Regions from separate parts of the Pectinatus sottacetonis genome, predicted to be linked through region 3. Evidence: riboswitches for the same ligand, from Rfam matches in the RefSeq annotation. Region 3 holds a riboswitch; each other region holds the start of a gene.
The links. A riboswitch is a leader RNA that binds a small molecule or an ion and turns the genes downstream of it on or off. The one in region 3 is predicted to bind cobalamin.

Region 1 (3,293 bases), 660 kb from region 3:
CCTGCTGCCAATTGTTTTTTTAATCCCAACTCAAAAGTATCAGAAACTTCTGGGGCAAGAGCAGGATTAGCTATAGTACCACCGCTGCCACCTTCATATCTATAAACTTCTGATAATGGCGGTGGATTAAAAGAATGACCATAAGACACATACGCTGTTACTTTGTTATTAAATTTATAATCCAATGCTATTTTAGGACTAAATTCTGTATAATTTCCCTCTTTATGATTTACTACCCTGCTAAAGGAACCATCAGCATTGATATACTTACTAAATCCACCGTATTTTTTAAAATAGTCCATTCGTAAACCTGTATATAATGTGACTTTATCAGCAGCTTTATATTCATCTTGTAAAAACACTGCTGTATTACGTGTTTTTCCTCCATGCCTTTCAAACAATCCATATGTACAACTTATTGAATCATGATTTCGCCAATTATTCAAATATGATCTCTTTTGGTCAAAGCTTTCCTGATCAAAAGAAAGTCCTGTTACTACAACGTGTTTTTTTGCTTTTTCCCATGTTTTTTGCAAATCAATATTATACGTTTTACTTGGATAAGTTGAATCTATACCTGTCCCCGACCAATTTATTGATGTTGGATTAAGCGGGCTACTATATCCATTATGACTTATGTCCAAATATCCTAAATGCAGGTATATACTATTTTCTTGGTCTTTATAATTAAGCGTATGTAAGGCAGCTTCCTTTTTACCATCATATCCTAAAAATCGTGCTGGAGAAAAACTAACTACTCGGCCATCCTGAGTCAATACTTTTCCGCTAAATACCTGCTTACCATCTTTATCATAAATATAACTAAATGGATTTTTATAATTATATCTACTTCTACTTTTTAAATAATTATATTTTATTGATTTACTCTTATCAAATTTATATAAAAATTCAAAAGAATAATTTTTATTATTCCATTCTTTTTCCCCTCTTCCGCCAATGACATAATTGCCATTGCTTAATTTTGGCAGCGTAGTTGTGGAAGTACCACTACCTATATTACTTCCTGATGATGTATAGTAATACCCCTTATATCCTGCTGATTTATTATTTTCATATCCTATCCCAACAGAAATTTTTTTGTTTATTTTACTATTTATATATATCGCATCTTTATGTGTATTATTACTTCCATATGATTTTACAATATTTACCGCTAGCTTTTTTTTATTTTCCACAGTAAATATATTTACTACAGCCCCAACTGCATGCCCACCATATAATGAGGACGCTGCTCCCCGTAGAACTTCAATCCTAGCTATATTTTCTACAGGAAGTATTTCCCAATTTACACTACCACTAAATGGATCGTTTATCTGCTGTCCATTTACTAAAACCAAGATATCTGACGAATCGAATCCTCTGATTTGTATTCCTCCTTGCGCTGTTTGATCCATATATACACCTGGAAGCATTTGTAATGCCTCTGGAACAGAATGTATGTTTCTGCATTTTATATTCTCTGCTGTTATCACACTGACATTTGCTGGTACATTTTTTCTTTTTTTTATTGTTCTTGTTGCTGTCACTACAGTACTATCCAAAGCAAATTCGTCCGTATTCGCAGATGCAGCGTAACCTGTTGTCATCCCCCATAACATTCCTCCACAGCAGACGGTAAACAACAATCTTTTCCGTAAACAATATCTCATCATATTACTCCTTTAAATTAAAAATCCGCTATAACCGCTGCATTTACTTTATTAATATTGAATTTAGTTAATAAATTTTTTTATAACAAAAAGGCCATTACCAAGAGGAAATGACCTTTTTACAATAAAAGAACTGGCCAAAGGCCAGTGAATAATATCAATAAATATTGTATAATCGCCGTCCCTATCACTCGCAGGTTATAATGGTGATTGCTGAATAAGCAGTTCTTCTGACTCCAGTTCATTGCAATACCAGCCTTCTCAGATTTCTCCAATGGCATAAAAGGCTTGCTCCCTGTTACAGCGGCGTGACCGTACTGGTTTTTACCAGTTTCTCTATTAAGTCCTAGTGGACACTTATTCCCTCGATATTTTTTTAAAAACATTTTCATTTTATAACTTTACCTATATAAAATCAATAGGTAATATAAATATTATTATTGACAAAAATTATTTATTTCACTTATTATTAATAATTTTACCCTAAAGTACAACCACATATTACATAAAATCCTATAAATAGATAAATTTTGTGATATATATGCTCTAATAGTTTAATTTATATTTCTTGACAAATAATTTAAAGCTTTATATCATAGAAGTTAGATTTATTATCTTGATATAATTATCAATTATTAAATCAGCAGGTGCTGTAAGCTTAATAGAAAAGTACGGTCTACACCGTTGCGGTCCCGCCGCTGTAAAGGGGAATCATACTTCACTAATGTCACTGGGAAACTGGGAAGGCGCAAGTATGGTAATGATCCAGAGCCAGAAGAACTGCCTGCTAAAATCACCGTTAAAACCCACGAGCGATGGGAAGGGGATTGTTTTATTATGATGTCATTATTTTTTATGATATTATAAAGAGCACATTCTTTTCCTTGAATGTGCTCTTTAATTTTAAGGAAATTTAATTATGACATCATCAACTTACAATAACAATAATTATCATAAGCAAGGCCTGGTTATCTCTATTCTTGTCCACCTGATTTTATTTCTTATACTGGCATTAAGTGGTTTTTTTGCTATTAACAAACATATTCATTATCCTGATTCTAATCTTATTTATTATACCGATGATGCTTCATCTTCTTCTGACGCTGGAGGAGGTGGTGGCGGTGGTGGCGGACAAAACAATGCCATTACTAAAAATGATGTTGTCCTACCTGCTGCACAAAATGCTATTTCTAATGATAAAAAAAATCAACCTGTTTCAGAATCAACTTTTAATCCTAATGCACCTCAACCAATAAGGGAGGACAATGCTAACAACACTAAACAAACTGCTTTAGCAAATAGTGATAATAACACTGCACAGGGGACTGGTAAATCTGCTGGCAGCAATAGCAGCAATGGAAATGGCAGTGGCTCTGGTGGTGGAATTGGCACGGGCAAGGGACCCGGCAATGGTTCCGGTTCAGGTGGCGGCAGCGGCTCTGGCACAGGTGGCGGCTCTGGATCAGGCCACGGCAGTGGTACCGGTTCAGGCAACGGATCAGGACATGGCAGCAGACTTAAAGTAACAGTCCCTCCTAGACCTCTTAATGCTCCATCGCCTTCCTATCCTTCGAGTATGCGTGATTCAGAAATTGAAGGATCTGTAAGAGTAAAAATGACTGT
Region 2 (3,293 bases), 220 kb from region 3:
ATATTAACAGGCTGAAATCGTGTCCAACGGCAAGCATTTTTTTCCAGTTTTCACCGAGAAAATTACCTATATATATAATTAAGATAGTCCAGGGTAGGGAGCCGGCAAAAGTACAGGCAATAAATTTTTTAATATTAATTTTAGCAAAGCCTGCTGGCAAAGAAATAAATGTGCGAACGACAGGGAGCATACGGCTGAAAAAAACGGCTTTTAAACCGTAATTGTCAAACCACTTTTGAGCGGCAGCAACATGGTCTTTCTTCATAAAAAAATATTTGCCATATTTCTCCACAAAAGGCCGGCCACCTAAAAAACCGATGTAATATGTTATTATTGAGCCAATCATGCCACCAATTATACCAGCAATTACAGCTTCAGCAAAATTCATTTTTCCAGCAAAAACAAGATATCCGGCAAAACCCAGGATAAGTTCGCTAGGAATAGGAATACATGCATTTTCCAATGCCATCAATAGAGCTATGGCTAAATATCCCCAGGAAGTGATGAACTGTAAAAATAAAGTTGAATATTGTTCCATGTAATAGTTCTCTTTTCTTTTTTTAAATAGTATTATAATATTGATTATACAATATTTTATTCTATAGCTCTAGTGTATAAGTTTATTTAGATTTATATGGCTTAAGTATCTAATCTAGTTAATATACTAGTTAGGGATTATGATATAATAAAAAAATGTAATTTATATGAAGAAGGGATTAGAATGAAAATAAAGAAAACGATAATTGTAGCAGCAATTGTCATGGGAACATTGACTACCGTTGTGCAGACAACACAGGCGTTTAATTTGGGCAGTTTGTTAGGCAGTGCTTTAAAAATTAGTGGAATATCAATATTGGTAGATAGATTTGCAGTTCCTTTAAATACAGGGATAAATAAGCTGCTATCTCAAAATGGTATGGGAACTTCATATGCTACCAAAGTGGTGCCAATAATTTCAGTTGGCAATGGTTCATATGTTGGGGCAGCACAGGTTACTGGACCACAGGATGCTATTGATAAAACAAAAGCAGTTTTACAAGTTGAAGGCGATTTTGCTGATAGCAGATTCAGGATAAAAGGTCTTATCCCCATAAATGCTAAAAGGATAACAAACGTTTCTCGGGTGCAGGGAGTCGGTGTTTCTGCCCAAATAGATGTTAAGATATAATAAGTAAATAAAAATATAAGGTACTTTTATTGACAATACAGCTAATTAATTGTATCATAAGTTACTAGAATAAACCGTAAAACTGTTGCTTTTGGGCATATATTTTTACGAGACATTCACCGGATTTATAGTTCAAGTGTGGATGGTTTATGGGCAGGGCATTGTCCATTGTAGAGAGAATTTGCAAGACCTGTTATTTTAGCAGGCATAGTTCGGTAATATCTCAAAATTCTTTGACTTTAGTTGTGAGAATATGCCAAGACAAAATTTAATATCAGTGAAACAGGTGTCCTAGAGACTTAAAAGAGAAGTAGGTTTAAAGCCAACGCGGTCCCGCCACTGTAATGACGAGCAAATCTGTACGAATGTCACTGTGACAGTTATAACTGCATGGGAAGGCACAGATAGCTATGACTCAGAGCCAGGAGAACTGCCTGTTTGTCGATCACCGTTACATAATTTTATCTATAAGGCAGACTTACTGTTTGTTTTAGGGTAAGCTGTCTATATAAGCAATTATGTAGTACCTGCGAGAGATAGGTAGGTGGTATTTTCGGACAATATTTTTGATATTTGTCAGTAAATGCTTTCTGTTGTGATTGTTACTACAATAGAAGGCATTTTTTTCAGACGGTTGATGGATATTCATTGCCTGAGTACGTGATTGAGCACTGAAAAATTTGTTAATTAACAAAATTTTTAGGAGAGTGTTGTAAAATGAAGTTTAGTTGGAAAAAAATGTTAGTTACTTCAGTGGCCTGCATGGCGATGACAGGATTCATGGCTACTTCTTACGCTAGCTACAAATTGAATCCAGAAGTTAAAGATGCTACACCAGCATTGAAAGAAGCTGCTGAAATTGGAGTGCGTACTTATAACAACCCACAGATGGTAAATGTAAAAAACAAGGATGCTATTTTGGTAATGAGCTTTGGGACTACATACAAAGATTCACGTAAGAAGACGATTGAAAGAACTGTACAGGCAATTCAGGCAGCTCATCCTAATACCAAAGTTATTTTATCATTTACGTCACATATCATTATAGATAGAATAAAGGCACATGAAGGAATTACAATTCCAGATCCGGAAAAAGCTCTTAAAGAACTGAAGAAAGAAGGTTATACCCGTATAGCTATAGCTTCTTTGGATGTTATTCCCGGGATGGAATATTCATATGACACAGCAGTATATGATCTGTATAAAAAAGATTTCAAAAAAATGACTATTGGTGTACCTGCAATGTATTGGATGGGACAGGAACATCAGCGTGATGATGTAACAGAATTCTTGAAAGCATTTTCGACGCAGTTCCCTAAAAATATAGCTGCTGATGAAGCTGTATTAGTAATGGGCCATGGAACTCCGAATCCTAATAATGCATATTATTCCGTTATCCAGAATCATATGAACATGTTGAACATGCACAATGTATATATTTACACAGTAGAAGGATGGCCTAGCTTGGAAACCATTATTCCTCAGTTAAAGGCAAAAGGAATTAAAAAAGTAACCCTTATGCCGATGATGATGGTAGCAGGTGATCATGCTCATAATGATATGGCGGGTAATACTGCTGAATCTCATAAATCGATTTTGGAAAAAGAAGGATTTGAAGTAAAGACTTATATTCATGGATTAGGCGAAAATGCAGCAGTACGCAATATATTTGTAGAACGTGCTAATGAAGCATGGAATGCATTAGAAGCAAAATAATAAAAAAACCGTCTGCTCATAAATATATATGATAACTTTATAATGGGGCTGTAGTACGTAAACATTTTCGATTATAATATTGCAATATCCCGTTTTCCTATCTGGGCTTAAAACAGTAGGAATACATGGAGGTAACTGCATCTTTATAAAGCTGATATTGTTCGTACGACAGCCTCATTGTGCTAAAAAAGTTTTTGCCTTTAAGAGAAAAATTTTGTATAATTCTATATTGTGTGTATAAATTATTATATTTGAGGAGAGTTATTAATGACAGGTATTTTTTATGGTATAGGTGTTGGACCAGGCGATCCTGATTTGCTTACAATGAAGGCAATAAAAACATTAGAAAAAGTTGACGTTATAATTGCGCCAAAAACAGAAAAAAAAGATGGTAGTGTAGCTTTATCGA
Region 3 (3,293 bases):
CATGTAGTTAGCAGATAAGGTTTTACTTTCGTAGAATGTTCATTGTCAAGAGCTTCCACTCTATCACACAAATATGAAGCACTAATAGTAGAATTTAGTTTTCTGTATTTATAAGTAAGCCCGCTCATTAGCTGCAAACGTCCATATTTTTCATCCCAATAATCTTTATTGGTACTTTTAACGCGAGGATTTTGATAAGTGATTCCCCATTTATAAGTAAAATTGTCTGCCTTATCAGCAATATCACATGATAATTCTATCCCAGTATTTCTGAAATCTTCATTCAAATATGTATATTCGGTCTTGGCATTGTTTAATTTTGCTGTGATATTATCTTTTATGACAGTATGAAAAACAGCTGCTTTCCAATTATGTCTACCACTATTTTTCTTCCAGCCCAGCTCGTAATTTATCCCTGTCTGCGGTTTCAGCCCGGGATTAGGCACTGCCTTATCGCTTGAACCATACATCTGTGCAAATGTCGGCATAATAAAGGACTGGTTAATATTTAAATATATGTTATTTTCATTATCCATTTTATGTAAAATACTGCCTGCCATGCTGAAATTACTGTAATTCTGGTCGTTATCCGCATCAGTGGTCCATGTTTCTCTCATACCAATAGTACCTGTATTTTTCTTGTCAAATTGCTGTTCCCACTGCGTAAATACACCCCAGTTATTTCTTGACCGATTTCTTCCACTTTCCCCATGACCTGTTAATAGTGGTTCATATTTTTCTCTTTGCAAATCCAAACCGCTTATTATATTGGTTTTTTCCCCAATATGCCAGGTCCTTTGACCGTCAATTCCGTAGGATGTATTACGTTCACGCGTATTATAAAAATCATTTACCTGATTTCCCATACGGTCTATAAATGTCGGACCGCTGTATTTTATTATTCCCGTATTATAATAAAAATTGCCTTTAACATTATTATCGTGATAAGATAATTGTCCAATGCGCTGCGTAGTGACCGCTTTATGAATATTATATGTCATACCTGATGTAATGCCCTCGGTTGACTCATCAACGCTGCTCATAAAATAATCATAAATAGCTTTGGTATGATAATATCCATAAAATGCATTCCAATTATTATTTATCTTATAATTTACTGCGGCACTTTCTTTCTGCACATCTTTCACATCGGTCTGGGCAATTCCTTTAAGCTTATGTAAATTAATATATTTTTCACTGAGGTCAGATACAGTTCCCCATTTATCACGATTGTAATTGATTGTTATTTTATCAGTTCCAGCATTGATATTATAAAATTTCCTGCCATAATTTCCTATACCAGCAGTCACTGTATTTTGGGCTGTTTTTTTTGTTATGATGTTGACCACACCACCCATTGCTTCACTGCCATATAAAATTGAGCCACTTCCTTTTACTATTTCAATGCGCTCAATACTTTCAGCCGGTATTTCGTCTATATCATACTTTCCCCGCCAGGAAATAGGATTGCCATTTAATAAAACCAAAGTTCCATTACCTACACCGCGTATTATTAATTCATTATTCATAGCTCCTCGTGAAGCTCCGGCAGGTCCAAATGATTTATAAGTAAACCCATTTACTTTCGCTAAAGCTTCAGCAGCGTTTGTCGCACCGCTGTTTTTTATTTGTTCAGCAGTAATTACTTCTACAGACTCAGGCACTTCAATATTTTTTTTCTTACTACGCGTGGCTGTGACTATCGTATTGTCAATATTATACTCTGCAGACTGTCCATCCTTTCCATCAACACTGGCATTCACTGCTTGCTGGGCAGCAGTAATGTTTCCCGGGATTGTTGCTGTACAAACAGCAGTTAAAAATATTATTTTTTTCAGTCTTTTCATAAAAATCTCCTTATATAATATATTATTTATTCTATGGCGGACAACACATTTGAGCCTGCCCTTGGAATACGTTGATAAAATTTTATAATTGACACAAAAAAAGCCTTCGCCATAGACGCGAAAGCTTAGTGTACATTATAAACCCCTATCGGTGCTTAATATACAATTACAATAAATCCCATTTCCCATCGCTCGTAGGTCATAACCGTGATTTGTTAACCAGGCAGTTCTCCTGACTTCAGATCTTCGCTCTTTTACGCCTTCCCAAGATAATTACTCAGTGACATTTTGTAAAATTGCTCCCTGTTACAGTGGCGGGACCGTGCCGGCTTTTACCGGCTTCTCTATTGAGCCTTTAAGGCACCTGGTTCATTATATTCAATTTTCAGTTCATGTACAGATAATATTATAGCATAGATATTATTTATTGTTAATACTTATAAAACTTCGGAAAAATAGATTACAGTTACAGTATCTTCCAATGTTATTCTTTTTTTATAAATATTTTCAAAATCGCGTACTAGATCTTCCCGTGTGTTTATCTCCGGGTTCTGATGATCAAGATCTTCTGATGTCAATTCAGCCATCGTTTTAACCTGTACCTTATCCAAAAAAGCAATAAAAAGTTTTTTCTTAGGTTGAAATTTACCACCTGTAGTGATCCATACTAATGAACTTTCTGGAAAGTGTTTACTCACATCCCCCAAACGCACTGTACAATTTTTTTGACGAATCATCAATAATTTTTCATGTTTAGGTGCCTGAAAATTTAATGCCATCATAAGAATTACCTCTTCTCTCTCAGGATAAAACCCCAAAATATATTTTTATCTGTTGTCAACAGTAAATACTATCTCTTACGGAGAAACGGCTTCATACTGTTAGCTCCGTATCTTATAAAACGTCTTATATATACATATTATATTATATATTTAGTAATGATATGTATTTTTATTTCTAATTTTTTTCTTCCGATAATAATAAATAATGCCGCAAGCTGCCATTATTAATAAAGCAATATATTGTCCAGTATGCAGGCTTATATCTATATGGGTTGATAAATACATAAAACCAAAATAAAATCTGCATCCCGTCGCTAAAATGATTGCTGACAAAAAAATGGTACCATAAGATATTTTATTATAAATGACCTGCATATATGTCAATGCTATTGAATATAGCAAAATTATTCCTAAAGCCCCAGCCTGATATAATGCCACTGGTCTGTAATACAAATAGTTTTCAAAACCAGCTGGTCTTTGCTTAAATTGAAGATATACTGCTAAAGCATGATTGCTGCTTACACTTATGGGAAAAGGACTGCCGATTGTATTCTGCATGCAAAAATTACCGATTTGATTAACCATAAGCCCGGCAATCATTCCTGGTGTCAATACATCCAGCCAAAACCAAAAATCCCTGTCTGACACATATGTATATACTAAT

Region 1: linked by a shared signal. The riboswitch ahead of I6760_RS04585 (TonB-dependent receptor) and the one ahead of I6760_RS07755 (TonB-dependent receptor plug domain-containing protein) in region 3 are both predicted to bind cobalamin.
Region 2: linked by a shared signal. The riboswitch ahead of I6760_RS06640 (sirohydrochlorin cobaltochelatase) and the one ahead of I6760_RS07755 (TonB-dependent receptor plug domain-containing protein) in region 3 are both predicted to bind cobalamin.

Annotation. Positions count from the first base shown of each region.
Region 1 covers NZ_WIQK01000001.1:999,383-1,002,675, forward strand. Annotated here, with positions in the region: gene I6760_RS04585 (TonB-dependent receptor) at 1-1,673, opposite strand, end outside; cobalamin riboswitch at 1,874-2,046, opposite strand; cobalamin riboswitch at 2,299-2,472, shown strand; gene I6760_RS04590 (energy transducer TonB) at 2,590-3,293, shown strand, end outside.
Region 2 covers NZ_WIQK01000001.1:1,442,662-1,445,954, forward strand. Annotated here, with positions in the region: gene I6760_RS06630 (DedA family protein) at 1-538, opposite strand, end outside; gene I6760_RS06635 (hypothetical protein) at 722-1,168, shown strand; cobalamin riboswitch at 1,436-1,620, shown strand; gene I6760_RS06640 (sirohydrochlorin cobaltochelatase) at 1,886-2,884, shown strand; gene cobI (precorrin-2 C(20)-methyltransferase) at 3,152-3,293, shown strand, end outside.
Region 3 covers NZ_WIQK01000001.1:1,659,384-1,662,676, reverse strand. Annotated here, with positions in the region: gene I6760_RS07755 (TonB-dependent receptor plug domain-containing protein) at 1-1,847, opposite strand, end outside; cobalamin riboswitch at 2,053-2,230, opposite strand; gene I6760_RS07750 (ASCH domain-containing protein) at 2,285-2,629, opposite strand; gene I6760_RS07745 (prolipoprotein diacylglyceryl transferase) at 2,780-3,293, opposite strand, start outside.